3 regions of the Glutamicibacter sp. AOP38-B1-38 genome follow, and region 1 is predicted to be linked to each of the others. Evidence: riboswitches for the same ligand, from Rfam matches in the RefSeq annotation. Region 1 holds a riboswitch; each other region holds the start of a gene.

Region 1 (5,258 bases):
ACTTGATCTGGCGGTCGGTGCACGAGCGCAGGAACTTCGCGTCCTCAACGAACACCGGCTTCTCACGCCGCACCGCACCGACCACGGTCGGCACGCTCGCGTCGTAGCGGTTGCGGATGCGCACCGTTTCGCGCTTTTCAAAATCGACCCCGGTCAGGTGCTCGATGAAGGTGGTGACGAAGTGCTGGCGGGTCTGCTCGCCGTCGCTGATGATGTCGATGCCGCGCCGGGTTTGCTCCAGCACCGCTGCGCGCATGGCGTCCTGCTTGCCTTCGCGCAGCTGCGCGCCTTCCAGCTTCCAATCAGACCAGAGGGTTTCGGGCTTCGCCAGCCAGGAAGGCTTGGGCAGGCTGCCGACAATGGAGGTGGGAAGTAGCTTTGATGTCATCGTGTGTCTTTCGGTTCTCAGGCGACGGGAGCGGGGCAAGTGGCGGCCCACTGGTCCAGCAATTCGCGGTTCGGGGTGATGAAGTGCTCCGCGGTGTACTTGCCCTGCACTGCGCCGAGCCGGGTGCGCTCTTCGCGGTCGTAGGAGATCCTGGTCGGGGCGAAATCCTGTGCCCCCAAGCTTGGGCGATAGACGGCCGGTGCAGCGGAGCTTGCGTTGTAAATCTCGGGGCGGTAGATCTTCTGGAAGGTCTCCATGGTGGCGATGGTGCTGATCAGCTGCAGATTGGTGTAATCGTTGAGCAAGTCGCCACGGAAGTAGAACGCCAGCGGAGCGACGGCGCCCGGTGGCATGAAATAGCGCACGCGCAGCCCCATCTTGCCGAAGTACGCATCGGTCAGGGAGTTCTCATCCTGCTGGTATTCCAAGCCGAGGACCGGGTGGCTGTTGCCCGTGCGGTAGTAGGTTTTGGAAGTGGAGACGCTGATGCAGACCACGGGTAGTTGCGCAAAGCGCTGACGATAAGCCTGCGAATCCAGGAAGTGCTGGAAGAGCTGGCCATGAAGTTCGCCAAAATCTTCAGGCAATTTAGGGGCACCGGAGCCGTTGCCGGCCGCCGGAAGCACCACGCTGAAGTCGTAATCGCGCACATAGGAAGAGAAATTATTGCCCACCATGCCGTGGCTGCGGGTGCTGGTGGCTCGGTCCACGATGGTGGTGTCTAAGACTTCAAGCAGCGGGAACTGCTCCGCTGCGTTCGCCGAGTCGAAGTGCACATTGGCGGAGATGATCTCCAGCTCGAGTTCATAACGATCGCCCTGAGGATTGTCCCAGTGAGCCAGGGAATTAAAGCGGCGGTTGATCATCGTCAGAGCGTTGCGCAGGTTCTCCTGGCGGTTTTCCCCGCGGGCCAGGTTGGCGAAGTTTGTCGTGACTCGTGAGCTCGCACAGGGGGTGTAGTCTTCGTCGAATTTGGTGGTGCTGATGCTGAAGGTGAACGCGTCTGCCATGGTGGCCTATCTGGTGCTCAGTGGCCTGGGCCGGCCGAAAGTAAGTCGATGCGTCCATCATGCAGTGAGATCGAGGATATCAGGTAACTCGATATAACTATGGATTCGTATAGACTCGCACTATGGTTCAGGGGACGAGTGGTTTGACACTGCAGCAGTTGCGCTATTTCATTGCGGTCGCCAGCGAGGGGTCGATCTCCGCGGCGGCTGATCTGATCTACGTCGCACAGCCGAGCATGTCGGCGGCGATGAAGGAGCTCGAAGCCCGCGTGGGACGCACCTTGCTGGTCCGCTCGGCCAGGGGAGTGACGCTCACCGCCGAGGGAGCAGAATTCCTCGGCTACGCCCGGCAGGTTCTGGAGCAGGTGGAGCTGCTTGAGCATCGCTACCTCGGGCGTCCCTCGGTCCGTCGCCTGCTCGGCGTCTCCACGCAGCACTATTCCTTCTCGGTGGATGCGTTTGTCAGGATGGTTCAGGCCAGCGGGGCCGAGGAATATCAATTCTCGCTGCGCGAGACCCGCACCGAACAGATCATCGAGGACGTGCGCACCCTGCGCAGCGACATCGGCATCCTCTATCGCAACGACTTCAACCGGAAGGTCATCGACAAGCTGCTGCGCGAGTCCCGGCTCGTCTTCCACCCGCTGTTCCTCGCCGATCCGCACATCTTCATTTCGCGCAGCAACCCGCTGGCCTCCCGGGCGCGGGTGACGCTCGAGGACCTCGAAGACCTGCCGCGCTTGACCTTCGACCAGGGTGCGAACAACTCGTTCTACTTCGCCGAGGAAGTGCTCTCCACCAGCTCCAGCAAGCGCGAAATCCAGGTTTCGGACCGCGCGACGATTTTCAACCTGATGATCGGCCTGGGCGGGTACACCATCTCCACGGGCATCATCAGCGACGAGCTGGACCCGTCCATCGTCGCCATCCCGCTGGATGTCGATGAGCGCATCGAGATCGGCTGGATCGACCATGCAGCGATTCCGCTGACCGAGCAAGCGCGGCGCTATCTGGACGAGGTGCGCTCGGTCGTCTCAAGCTTCGGAGTTGAGCTCCTGGACTGAATCCCCGGCCCCCAAGACGTAACACCGTGTCATTTGGCGGACCGCCGGCGACATAATAGTTGCGCAAAACCCTGGCTCTTCAAGGATTCTGGCGGTTGCCGCGCGTCACAAAGGGACTGCGGGCCGGGCCCCATTACGGGACTGGCGCGGGATGTGAAGCCAGGTGCCCCTGTATGAAGCGCGGGTGTGGGCGTCGTTTGCGCCGCCGGATGCCGATGTCCAACCATGGAAGAACAACAACCCATCAAGAGCGACCGAGAGATCTGGCTCGTAGACGTCGCAGCAACCATCGGGAAACCGAAAGGTGCTACTGCCAGGAACGATGGAGCAGTTCCGAACGTGCCATAAGGCGCCATGCTTCGTACCGTTGTGGCCTCAGGTCGGCCGAGGGGCGGTATGTCGCCGGGTGTTCGGTGCACTCTCTCGTGGATCAGAAACGAGAAGGAGCTATGAGCCAACGCCAAGGAACCGACGCGGTCCATGCAGGGTATCGTCCGAGCGGAGATTTCCGCCCGATGCTGCCGCCACTGCACAATTGCGCAGCGTACCAGTTCGAATCGCACGCAGAAGCGATCGAAAAATTCGCGTTGCGCCAGGCCGGCTTCACCTATTCACGCACCGGCAACCCCACCGTGGCCATCCTGGAGCAGCGCGTGGCCGCTTTGGAAGGCGGAGCCCAAGCGGTGGCCACCGCCACCGGGCAGTCCGCGGTCGCTCTTTCCCTGCTGGCCTTGACCCAGGGACCCAAGCACCTTGTGGTTTCCTCCTCGCTGTACGGCGGCACCGTGGACCTGTTTACCGACACCTTTGCCGACTTCGGCATCCGGATCAGCTTTGTCGACCAGGCCGACCCCGCAGCTTGGGCCGGGGCCATCGAGGAAGACACCCGGGCGTTCTTCCTGGAGTCCGTCTCCAACCCGCTGTGCACCGTGGCGGACCTGCCCGCCATCTCGGCGATCGCCCACGAGCACAACATTCCTGTGGTCGTCGATAATACGCTGGCCACCCCGCTGAATATTCGCCCGCTGGATTTTGGCGCCGACATTGTGGTGCACTCGGCCACCAAGGGACTAGCCGGACACGGCTCGGTGCTCGGCGGCGTGGTCGTGGACTCGGGGAAGTTCGATTTCTCGGATTCCACCCGCTGGCCGCAAATCGCCGCCCCGCGAGTGCGGCTGAACAATGCCTCGCTGCTTGAACGCCACGGATCGGCCGCCTACGCCATGCTGGTCCGCTCCAAATTCCTGCACGACCTGGGGCCGGCCTTGGCCCCGGCCAGCGCCCAAGGCATTCTGACCGGCATCGAAACCTTGCCGGTACGTGCCGCACACGTGCAGCGCAGCGTGAGCACCCTGATCCAGGAACTTGCAGATCACCCGGGCATTGCGGCCATCCACCACCCTTCGCTGCCGGCCCACCCGAGCCACGAGCTGGCCAAAAAGCTCACGCCCAAGGGCACCGGTTGCGTGCTGGCCATCGAACTGGCCCACCCCTCGCTGGTGTCCCCGGTGATCGACGGGCTGCAGCTGATTTCCCTGGCCGCAAATGTGGGCGATACCCGCACCATGGTCGCCCACCCGGCCACCATGACGCACTGCCGGCTCTCCGCGGAGCAACTTCTCGCCGCGGGCCTGAACACCTCCACCCTGCGCATTTCGGTGGGGCTTGAAGACCCCGCCGATCTGCTCGCCGACCTCACCCAAGCGCTGGACGGCGCACTAAACCGGGCCCTGGCCCCGCAAACCCAAGGAGCATCATGAGCGGCTTCAACACCCTCGCCGTGCACGCCGGCCAGCATAAAGACCCGCACACCGGAGCCGTGGTCCCACCGATCTACCAGACCAGCACGTTCATCCAGGACGGAATCAACGTCTTGCGCTCCGGGCACGAATACTCCCGCGGCTCGAACCCCACCCGCGATGGCTTCGAAGCGCAGCTCACCGCCCTGGAAGGCGGAGCCGCGGGGTTCGCCTTCGCCTCGGGCATCGCCGCCGAAGACGCACTGCTGCGTGCGGTCCTCGAACCCGGCGATCACATCGTCCTTGGCGCCGACGGCTACGGCGGCACCAACCGGCTGATCTCCAAATTGCACAGCAAATGGGGCATCACCTCTTCCGCGGTGGATATCACCAACCTGGACTCGGTGCGCGCAGCGGTGCGCCCGAACACCGCGCTGCTTTGGGTGGAGACTCCCTCCAACCCGCTGCTGGGCATCGCCGATCTTGCCGGCTGGGCGGACATCGCCCGCGAGCACGGCGCCCTGCTGGTAGTGGACAACACCTTCGCCACTCCCTACCTGCAGCGGCCTTTGGACTTCGGGGCCCACGCGGTGGTCCACTCCACCACCAAGTACATCGGGGGACACTCGGATGTGCTCGGCGGCGCGGTGATCGTCGCCGATCACCTCTTCCGTGGCCAGGCGCTGGCCGAAGCCGTCGGCTTCCAGCAATTCGCCGGCGGCGCGGTGGCCGGCCCGCAGGATTCCTACCTGGCCGCACGCGGCCTGAAGACCTTGGGATTGCGCATGGAACGCCACTGCGCCTCCGCAGCTAAGCTGGCACGCTGGCTTGATAGCCAGCCTGAGGTGACGCGGGTCTATTACCCCGGGTTGGAATCCCATCCCGGCCATGAGCTTGCGGCGCGTCAGCAGCGGGGTTTTGGCGGCATCGTCTCGTTGCAGCTCACCGACGAACCCGCCGCGCGCGCATTCGCCGAATCCATGGAGTACTTCCAGCTCTCGGTCTCCCTGGGCGGGGTGGAATCCCTGGTCTGCTACCCGCGCGAAATGACCCATGC
Region 2 (5,258 bases), on a different contig from region 1:
CTGGGCACTGACCTGCAGTCGTTTCTGACATGTAGTCTTCCTTCCGATAAGGGATTGGTTTGGTACTCCGTCTCCGTGCGCCGTTGGCCCGCGGAGACGAAAATTAGTTCCTTGCGGTACTTCTTTTCAGACAGTTCCCGTAGCCGGCTGCGCTGTCTTGGCTTGTTGGCAGTCCGGGCAGAGTCCCCAATAGATGACCTCTGCCTCGTCGATGCTGAAACCGTGGTGATCCGAGGCATGCAAGCAAGGTGCGGCTCCGACGGCGCAGTCCACGTCTGCCAGCGTTCCGCAATTGCGGCACACCACATGATGGTGGTTGTCCCCTACGCGGGTTTCGTACCGGGCGATATGCCCGTGGGGCTGAATTTGGCGGAGCAGTCCAAGGTTCGTGAGAAGCTTCAGCGAATCGTAGACCGCCTGGTGGGATACCAGCGGGTGTTCTTGGCGCACTGCCTCGATAATGGTTTCGGTATCCGCGTGGGGATGAGCTGTCACCGCGGCGAGCACCGCGACGCGCGGTCGGGTGACCCGCATCGATGCTTCGCGCAGCACCTTCTCGATTCCCTCGGATGTTGTCATGGTACTAGCTTGCCCTATTTATTTTGAATGAGTCAAGATAATTACTCGTGTCTTTTCGCTCCGCTGAAAATTCGTGGTCAGAAGCGGTTAAACGAATCTGGCCGACCTTCGCAATTGCGGATGAAGGTCGGCCAGATTTATTGGCGGCTAGGGACGAGCGCGGCAGATCTCGTTGAGCCGGGCAATGCATGGTTCATTTTGCAAGCTGGTGGTGTCCCCGAGCTTGGTGCCCTCAAAGAGCTGGGTCAGCAGGCGGCGCATGATTTTGCCCGAGCGGGTCTTGGGCACATCGGGGACCAGGACGATATCGCGTGGTTTGGCGATCGGCCCGATCTGCGTGGTGACGGTTGCGCGCAGCTCGGCGATGAACTGCTGCTGGCGGGCGAGCGTCTGCGCATCGGGTTGCGCCGCAACCAGCGAGGCATCCAGCGGCACCACGAACGCGGTAGCCGCATGCCCGGTCTGCTGATCCGGGGTCGGGCAGACTCCCGCCTCGACCACGCCTGGGTGGGTGACCAGTGCTGATTCGATCTCGATGGTGGACAGCCGGTGCCCGGAAATATTGATCACGTCATCGGTGCGTCCCAGGATGTAGATATCCCCATCCTCATCGAAACGCGCGCCATCCCCGGCCAGGAACCAGCCCTGCGCGGCGTACTGCTCCCAGTAGCTGGTGTAGTAGCGTTCCGGGTTTCCCCAGACCGTGCGGGCCATGGACGGGCCGGTCTGGGTGATCACGATATTTCCCTGCTCGTTGGGCCCCACGCGGCCGCCGGCGGCGTCCACGATGTCCACCGAAACGCCGGGCAGCGCCCGCGAAGCGCAGCCGGGCTTGAAGTGCTCGTCGGTAGGCAGCGGGGAGAGGACTGTCGCGCCGGACTCGGACTGCCACCAGGTATCGACCATCGGGATGCCGCCGGGGGTGCCGCGCCCCAGCTGAGCGCGCAGCCAGCGCCACGCCTCGGGGTTGACCGCCTCGCCCACGGTGCCGCCCACCCGAACCGAGGACAGGTCATAGTCGGCGGGAACCCCTTCGGGGAACCAGCCCATCAGCGAACGGACCAGGGTCGGCGCGGTGTAGTAGCTGGTGACCTTGTAGCGTTCGATGATCTCAAAGTGGCGGCCCGGGTGCGGTGCGTTGGGCACGCCCTCGTAGATCACCTGGGTGACGCCGTTGGCCAGCGGGCCGTAGATCTCGTAGGTGTGCGCGGTGACCCAAGCCAGATCTGCGGTGCACCAGTGCACGTCGCCCGCGCGCTGGGATTCGTCGGGGTTGCCGAACAGGAGATTGTGGCTGTACGCGGCCTGGGTCAGGTAACCGCCGGTGGTGTGCACCAGGCCCTTGGGCTGACCGGTGGTTCCGGAGGTGTACATGATGAACAGCGGCGTCTCGGCGTCAAAAGCCTGCGCCGCGTGCTCGGTGGACTGGGTTTCCACCGCCTCGTGCCACCACACGTCGCGTCCGGCGGTCCACGGGATCTCATCCCCGGTCCGGCGGATTACCAGAACCTTTTCGATGCTGTTTTCCCCGGATACCGCAAGGTCTGCGTTGGCCTTGACCGGAACCGAGGTGCCGCGGCGGAACTGGCCGTCGGTGGTGACCAGCAGCTTGGCCTTGGTGTCTTCCACCCGGAACTTCAACGCCTCCGCGGAGAAGCCGCCGAAGACCAGCGAATGGATCGCCCCGATGCGTGCACAGGCCAGGGTGATGACGATGGTTTCGATAAGCACCGGCAGGTAGATGACCACGCGGTCGCCCTTGGCCACGCCGAGCTCCTGCAGGGCGTTCGCCGCCTGGCTGACGCGCTCCTGGAGGTTCCGATAGGTCACCGCGATGCGGTCACCTGGCTCGCCCTCGAAGTAGAGGGCGACCTTTTCACCGTTGCCGGCTGCCACATGGCGGTCGGCGCAATTCACCGCGGCGTTGAGCTTGCCCCCCAGGTACCAGGAGATCTGCGGGCCGCGCTTGGCTTGTGCGTCTGCCGGGATGATCTGGCTGGTGGTGTGCCATGGGGTGTCCCAGTCAAGCAGGTTCGCCGCCTCGTCCCAGAACTCCTGGCGTGCCTCGGCGCTGGAGGGCTGATTTGTACTGGCCAATTCGGTGGTGGTCATTGCGGTCCTTGAAAAGTTTAGGGCGATTAATTTCGAGTCAGCGGAAGGCGCACTGAGCGTGTGGGTGCGCGGTACTTTATGGGAACGCCAAGAAAGTGCAATGTCGCATAGCGAGCCGTTGCGGGCAAGGCGAAATGAAAGCCATGATCATCTCCATCGTTCCTGGCGGTAGCACCGGTCACCGTTTGGTTTATTAACCGTGGGTGGTGGTTGCTGCGGCGTCACAGAGCCAGATCTCTTAGCCGCTCGGGATGGTTACACGACTATTACAGGCCTTCGAACGATTTCAATGCAAATCTTTCGTAACATGATAAATATTCGATAGATGCGTCACATCATCGTGATGTTTCGATTTTTATTTCACTAATCGCGTATTTGGCCGAAAAATCGCTAAACGCTAGGCATTGTGTTCGGCCGCGTTAGGCAAGTGCTGTCCTTGATGCATTTCAATCTCCATCCGTGCACGACGAAATGTGACTAACCGGGTTGAGGACGAAGTAGACCTCAGGCTACAAATGATTACGAACCATCCAGAGCGACCGAGAGATCTGGCTCGTCGACGTCGCAGCAACCACCCACCTAAATATTGGCGCGGGACGGTGCTACAGCCAGGACCGATGGAAAGAATTGAGGACTTTCGATGTCATTTGGCGATCCCGCTGGCGACTTTAATGCGCTCAGCGACCCGTCTATTGCGGGTAGCGCGGTGGAGCTTGACGACCTTCCACAGGAACTTCCTACCCGGCAGCTGCTGAAAATCACCCCGGGCCCCGGCGCTGACGAGCAGTATGAACGGCTTGCCGGCATTTTCCGTCCGGTGTTCGCACAGATCGCCGCCGGTGCAAGGGAACGCGACCGGCAGCGGATCCTGCCTTTCGAACAGGTTGGCTTGCTGAACCGTGAGCGCTTCGGTGCGCTGCGCCTGCCGGTTGCCGACGGCGGCCATGGGGCGCGCTTGAGCGATGTCTTCCGGTTGCTCATCGAATTAGCCGAGGCCGACTCGCATGTGGCTCAGCTATGGCGCGCGCATATTGCCTTCGTGGAAAATGCGGTGCGGCTGGAAGATGCGCAGCTCCGTAGCAAATGGGTTGCCCGAATCAGCTCCGGGCAGATCGTGGGCAACGCCTACACCGAGGAAGGCGGCAACGCCCTCGGGTTGCTCAACACCAAGGTCACCGAGGAGGGGTCGCGCTGGCTGGTCAATGGGCGGAAGTTCTATTGCACCGGCACCATCTTCGCCGACTGGACCACCGTAGCGGTGGCGCACCCGCAACTCCCAGGGCGCCAGATCGCGGTAGTTTCCACCCAGCACAGCGGCGTGAAAATCCTCGATGACTGGGATGGTTTCGGCCAACAGCTCACCGGTACCGGCAGCACCGAATTCCACGAAGTTCCGGTGGACACCTTCATGCCGGAGGATCCCACGGATCCGGAAGCCGCGATCTTCCAACTCGTGCTCATGGCGGTACAGGCCGGAATCGGACGGGCGGCACTGAACGACCTGCGCTCCTCCGTGCAGGCGCGTACCCGCAGTTTCAGCACCGGCACCGGAGTTCCGGTGCACCGCGAACCGCAGGTCTTGCAGCTCGTCGGGGAGGTTTCCGCCGAAATCTTCGCCGCGGAGTCCGTGGTCATGGGCGCGGTGCTGGAGGTCGAAGCGGCCATGGCCGACGCGAACCTGAACGCCGAGGAGCGCTTTGCCGTGTGCGAACTGGCGGCAAACCGTGCTCAGACGATCGTGCAGCCGCTGGTCATCGGAGCGACCAGCAAGCTCTTCGACGCGCTGGGTGCATCTTCCACTCGCAATAGCTGCAATATGGACCGCCACTGGCGCAACGCCCGAACCATCGCGACGCACAATCCGGCGATCTACAAGGCGCGCATCGTGGGGGACTACGAGATCAACGGCGTGCAGCCCCAACGGCTGTCCGTCACCGGCACGGTAACCGGAGCAAACCGGTTCGCCGGCAGCTAGGCAACACTCCTCGAACACAGATTTTTAGACTTACAAGATTTTTCTTCTATGGATAGGGGCACACCAATGAGCGAGAACAAGCGCGAAATCCTTTTTAACGCCTTCGATATGAACTGCGTGGTGCACCAGTCGCCGGGCCTCTGGCGCCACCCGGATGACAAGGCGTCGACCTACAACACCCTGGGCTACTGGACCCACCTGGCCAAGGTGCTGGAAAAGGGCAAATTCGACGGGCTGTTCCTCGCCGACGTGCTGGGCACCTACGACGTCTACAAGGGCGCCAACGAGACTCCGCTGCGCAGCGGAGCCCAGGCGCCGGTTAATGACCCGATGATGCTCGTCTCCGCGATGGCCGCGGTCACCGAGAACCTCGGCTTCGGCGTCACCGCCGGCACCGCCTATGAGCACCCTTATGCCTTCGCGCGCCGCCTGGCCACCCTGGACCACCTGACCAATGGCCGTGTCGGCTGGAATGTGGTCACCGGCTACCTGCCGTCGGCGGCCCGAAATATGGGCCAGGAAGACCAGATGGAGCACGACGAGCGCTACAACCACGCCGATGAGTACCTCGAAGTGGTCTACAAGCTGCTCG
Region 3 (5,258 bases), on a different contig from region 1:
AACACTCAAGCATGTCACCGCCAACCGACGTTATCGTGTCGGCGGTACCTGTGGATATATCAGTCCCAAAGCCAACAGTAGGTCTCTTATCCATAGCCGCAAACTCTGTTATCCACAAGATCTGTGGATAATCCCCCTCTAGCTGTGGATGACCCTGTGTGCGACTTGGGGAGAAGCTTGTGGATTACCCCACTTAAGTTGTGCTAATGACTATCTGACTTGGAGTTTGTTGTTTGCACACCTGTGGATAGAAAGTTAATTTCTTTGTAGAGTCAACCTTCGCAAATGACGTTATCCACAGCATAACTCGCGGGATTCCGGTGTATTCAACCTGCTGCACCGACTTATCAACGTACCATCCACAGAGGTGTGGATAGTTTTGTGGAAAGAATCTTCGTGAAGAACGCGGTAGTCACCGCTCCAAAAAGCTACTGAAACGTAACTTCGAGGCGAGTAATCCACAATTCGATGCAGAGCACCCCTCTGCGGTCATATGAACTTAACGCGCCCGCGCGGTCCGAGCCCGCCGGGCCAGTTAAACGACTGCGCGCCACATGTCAGCGAAAATGACAGGTGGCGCGAAGCGACGACAACTATTTAGACGAGTTCCGGGACTGGTAACGAGTGAAATCGTGAATCATGGAAAATCGACGGTAAATGCTCGGCGACCTTATGGCCATGGACCTGCAACAGGATGACCCAATGGTCTCCGGCCTCAACCTCACTGTAGATCGTCGTGTCGAGCCACAGCGTTGAGTCATGGATGAACAACGAGCCGTCGTCGCTGGTGTGGGTGTCCACACCGCGGAATCGATCTCCGCTCTTGGAAGCGATCTGCCTGCAGACCCCTTCATTGCGCTCGCTGAGCACCGAAACGCCGATTCGATTTGCGTCCCGCAGCTTCGGCCAAGTGTTCGAGGTTTTCTGCACGGCAAACATCACCAACGCCGGTTCCAAGGAAACCCCTACGGTGAATGAGGAGGCGACGATTCCCGTCTTTTCCCCGTTGACTTCGGCGCACAGAGTGGCAATTCCCGATGGGTGCTGGGCGAAAACCTTGCGCAGCGTCAGTGCGTCAAGTTCTTGATTCAAAGACATGCCTTGACTTCCTTTGCTTCATGCCCACCGGTACGGCGACGGTCGGCGGCAGGCTAAAGCAGCTTTGACTTGCTCTTACCCGCCGTCGAAGGTTTAACGCCTCGATGTGCGGTACTTGTATCGTGCGGTGTTGCGCGACACCGAATCTTCACCTGGAGCACCCCGCTACCGTATAGAGGGTTGCCGGCCAGCTAGCCAGGGCCTTTAGCTGACGCTCATGATTCTGATTAAAACGATATTGGCCTAAGCTCCCGCGCGTCAAACAAATTGCTTCGCAAATCGAAATATTCAACCCAAAATTCGATGAGCCACAAGTATTCGAGGGTCCATCGGAAATTTATTCAATCACCGGAGGGTTCGGATGCGGCTGCGCGGCCCGCTGATACCGCTCCCCTTCGGTGCGATACGAAGCGCCCAGCCTCTTGCATAGCGAACGGATCTTGCTAGCCTGAAACCATGCGGCCTCGAATAGCTGGTAATCCGAAGATCACGGTTTTCCTTGGAATTCTCGCCTGCGCCGCGATGCTCACCGGATGCGCCGCCGAAGCACCGCGTTCCCCCGGCGCCACGTCAAGCAGCAGGGCAGTCGATACCAAGTCGCCCGAACCGCGAAGGATCGCAGCCGAGCTAGCCGCCCCCTGGTCCATGGTCTTCGCCGAAAATACGCTGATCGTTTCAGAACGCGATTCGGGGCGGATCGTGGAAATAGATTCAGCGGGCAAAACCAGGCAGATCATCCGCCTGGACGACGTAGTTCATGGTGGCGAAGGCGGACTGCTTGGGCTGGCCTTTCAACAGCCCTACCTTTTCGCCTACTCCACCGCAGAAGACGGCAACCGCATCCAGCGATTCGAACTTTCCGGCGACAGCGGTGCGCTCGCGCTGAGTCATCCGCGGACGATCCTGTCCGAATTGCCATCGGCAGGAATTCACAACGGGGGGCGTCTAGCCATCGGACCGGATTCGATGCTCTACGCGACCGTGGGAGACGCTGGAAATGAATCCTCGGCTCAAGATCTGGAAAGTCTAGGCGGAAAGATCCTGCGGCTGACCATTCAGGGCGAGGTCCCCGGCGACAACCCCTTCCCCGGTTCGCCGGTATTCAGTTTCGGCCATCGCAATCCACAAGGTATCGCTTGGGCTCCCGACGGAACCATGTATGCCAGCGAGTTTGGGCAGAACCGCTGGGATGAATTGAACATTATTGAGCCCGGAGCCAACTACGGCTGGCCGGCGCACGAAGGCATTGCGGAAGATCCCGAATACCGCGACCCGATCCAGCAATGGAGCACGCAGTCCGCGAGCCCCAGCGGCATCACCATTTACGACGGGGTCCTCTACATCGCCAACCTGCGCGGGGAGCGCCTGCGAACCGTGGAGCTGAGCACGCCTCACGATTCCACCGAGTTCCTCGTAGGTGACCATGGGCGCCTGCGGGACGTGAAGGTCAGCGAGACCGGCGAGCTCTGGGTGCTGACGAATAACACCGACGGTCGCGGCACCCCGCAAGAGGGTGACGACAGGATTCTCGGCATCTCCCCGGAGACGCTCATCGACCGAACTGCCACCCGGCGCTGAATTTCGGCCACTGAACGAATTGATACTGCGGTTCTTGGATTGAACCCGAGGTCCATGCCACCATGAAGGTCGCAAGTGCTTCAGCTCACAGGCGCAGGCTGAAGGAAACCACGGATACGAATCGAAGGATATCGCACACATGGTCATGACTCAGGCTAACCACTCGGAACTCACACCCCTGCGATTCCTGCAGCGTTCGGCCGAGGTATACCCGTCGAAGACCGCGGTGATCCACGGGACCCGCAGGTACAGCTACGCCGAATTCGAGCGGCGCGTGCAACGCTTCGCCCAGGTCGTCAAGGCGCGGATCGCGCCCGGGGACCGCGTCGCGGTACTTGCGCCGAATACTCCCGAGATGCTCATGGCCCACTACGCGGTTCCGCTGGCCGGGGGCGTGCTGATCGCACTGAACACCCGCCTGTCGGCGCCCGAGCTGCGCTATATTATGGATCATTCCGAGTCGAAGCTGCTGTTCGCCGATACCGAATTGTTGGCAAATACTTCGACCCTGCGTTCCGAGATTCCGAGCTTGGAAGCGTTGATCGAGATCACCGATGACCAATACGCCGGTACGCGCCCGACCGTCGCCGTGGACGCGGTGCTCTGCGAGCTGCTGGACGCGGCCGGCGAGGAACGCCTGAACTACGAGGTGGCAGATGAGCGCGCCCCGATCACGTTGAACTACACCTCGGGCACCACCGGCAAACCCAAGGGCGTGCTGTACTCGCACCGCGGCAGCTACCTGAACTCGCTGAGCGAGGCCCATCACCAAGGCTTCACCGCAAAGACCCGTTACCTGTGGACCCTGCCGATGTTCCACTGCAACGGCTGGTGCACCCCTTGGGCGGTCACCGCCGCGGGTGGCACGCACCTGTGCTTGCGCGGCGTGCGCGAGGATGCGGTGTGGGACGCCATTGAGAATCTTTGCGCCACACATCTGTGCGGAGCCCCCACGGTCTGCTCGATCATTGCCGACTCACCGCGCGCCCACGCCCTGTGCGATCCGCTGCGTATCACCACCGCCGGCGCCCCGCCGTCCCCGGCAATCATCACGAAGCTGCAGAAGCTGGGCATCGAGGTGGTCCATGTATATGGGCTCACCGAGGTCTATGGCCCCTACACCATCTGTGAATACCAGGATGACTGGGATCAACTGGATGCGGACACGCGAGCCGCAATGCTCTCCCGCCAAGGCGTGGGCATGCTGACCGCCGAAAGCGCACGCATCGTCGACGAGAATATGGTGGACGTTCCCGCCGATGGGCAAACCATGGGTGAGATCGTCTTGCGCGGCAACAACGTGATGATTGGCTACTACCGCGATGAGGCAGCCACCGAGCAGGCCTTTTTCGGCGGTTACTTCCATACCGGCGATCTGGGAGTGATGCACCCGGACGGCTACCTCCAGGTCCGTGACCGGGCCAAGGACATCATCATTTCAGGTGGAGAGAACATCTCCACCATTGAGGTCGAACAGGCTCTCGCCGCGCACCCGCAGGTGCTGGATCTTGCGGTGGTGGGCGTCCCCGACGACAAATGGGGCGAGCGTCCGGTCGCCTATGTCATTCGCACCACCGGTTCGAGCCTGGACGAGGCGACCCTGATCAATTTTGCCCGCGAACGGCTAGCTGGATTTAAAGTGCCACGCACCATCGTGTTCCCGCAGGATCTGCCGCGCACCTCTACCGGCAAGGTGCAAAAGAACGTGCTGCGCAATCGAAGCCTTGCAGCGCATTCAGAGAACGCCTGACTTGATGCCTGCTTTGGGTTCCCCCGCGCACCTGCGAGGCGTAAGGTGAGGTGCACTTAGCGCCGATTTCACGGGGAGTTCCCATGGCAGCGACATATACCTTCGACATCTTCTCCAGCCTCGACGGCTTCGGCAGCGCCACCGGAAATTGGGGCGGCTACTGGGGCAAACAGGGCCCGGAGCTGCTCGCTCGGCGGCTCGAGCACTACTCGCCACCCTGCCGGATGGTCTTCGGCGCAAACACCTATCGGCTCTTTGCCCAGTTCTGGGCCGAGGCGGAGAAATATACGGATGTGGATGACCCTTGGGGCGAGGCCATGCACAAGCAGCCTGCCACCGTCATTTCCAACTCCCTCGTCGGCCCGCTGGACTGGCCCGACGCGGCCATTGAGCGCGGTGATGCCCTTGCCGTAGTTCCGCGGCTGAAAGCCGAGTCGCTGGTGCCGCTGCGCTCTCACGGTTCGCTGTCCATGAATCGTTCGCTGTTGGCAGCCGGCCTCGTCGACTATATCCAAGTCACCATCTTCCCGGTGCTCACCGGACTGACCGGGCAATCACCGATCTTCGAGGGGGCCGAGGACTTCGACCTGGAACTCGTAGAGTCCCGACTGCTCGATGGCCGGACGCAAGAGCTCATCTATCGCCCGAGCCTGCATCACTAGCGCCGGTGAACCGGCAAAAAGTCGTCGTTGGCTACCGGAAATACGACCATCAGAGGGCTGCTTGCCCGGCGGCATGCGCGGCGCGAATCGGCTCCCCAGCCGCAGTCCGGTACCCCGGATAAACTATTGACCGGGCGGTCAATCAATCATAAATTGGAAATTGACTCCCA

Evidence for each region. A riboswitch is a leader RNA that binds a small molecule or an ion and turns the genes downstream of it on or off. The one in region 1 is predicted to bind S-adenosylmethionine.
Region 2: another riboswitch for S-adenosylmethionine. It lies ahead of ACT3TP_RS08800 (acyl-CoA dehydrogenase); the one in region 1 lies ahead of ACT3TP_RS04680 (O-acetylhomoserine aminocarboxypropyltransferase/cysteine synthase family protein).
Region 3: another riboswitch for S-adenosylmethionine. It lies ahead of ACT3TP_RS11960 (flavin reductase family protein); the one in region 1 lies ahead of ACT3TP_RS04680 (O-acetylhomoserine aminocarboxypropyltransferase/cysteine synthase family protein).

The regions. Positions count from the first base shown of each region.
Region 1 is NZ_JBQSWU010000005.1:132,049-137,306, forward strand. It holds gene ACT3TP_RS04665 (methionine synthase) at 1-388, opposite strand, end outside; gene ACT3TP_RS04670 (DUF1852 domain-containing protein) at 406-1,398, opposite strand; gene ACT3TP_RS04675 (LysR family transcriptional regulator) at 1,521-2,462, shown strand; SAM riboswitch class I at 2,701-2,791, shown strand; gene ACT3TP_RS04680 (O-acetylhomoserine aminocarboxypropyltransferase/cysteine synthase family protein) at 2,912-4,222, shown strand; gene ACT3TP_RS04685 (cystathionine gamma-synthase) at 4,219-5,258, shown strand, end outside.
Region 2 is NZ_JBQSWU010000012.1:58,567-63,824, reverse strand. It holds gene katG (catalase/peroxidase HPI) at 1-31, opposite strand, end outside; gene ACT3TP_RS08810 (Fur family transcriptional regulator) at 127-579, opposite strand; gene acs (acetate--CoA ligase) at 727-2,691, opposite strand; SAM riboswitch class I at 2,842-2,949, opposite strand; SAM riboswitch class I at 3,215-3,315, shown strand; gene ACT3TP_RS08800 (acyl-CoA dehydrogenase) at 3,332-4,666, shown strand; gene ACT3TP_RS08795 (LLM class flavin-dependent oxidoreductase) at 4,733-5,258, shown strand, end outside.
Region 3 is NZ_JBQSWU010000018.1:70,724-75,981, forward strand. It holds gene ACT3TP_RS11960 (flavin reductase family protein) at 598-1,098, opposite strand; SAM riboswitch class IV at 1,205-1,321, opposite strand; gene ACT3TP_RS11965 (PQQ-dependent sugar dehydrogenase) at 1,555-2,676, shown strand; gene ACT3TP_RS11970 (AMP-binding protein) at 2,816-4,426, shown strand; gene ACT3TP_RS11975 (dihydrofolate reductase family protein) at 4,510-5,088, shown strand.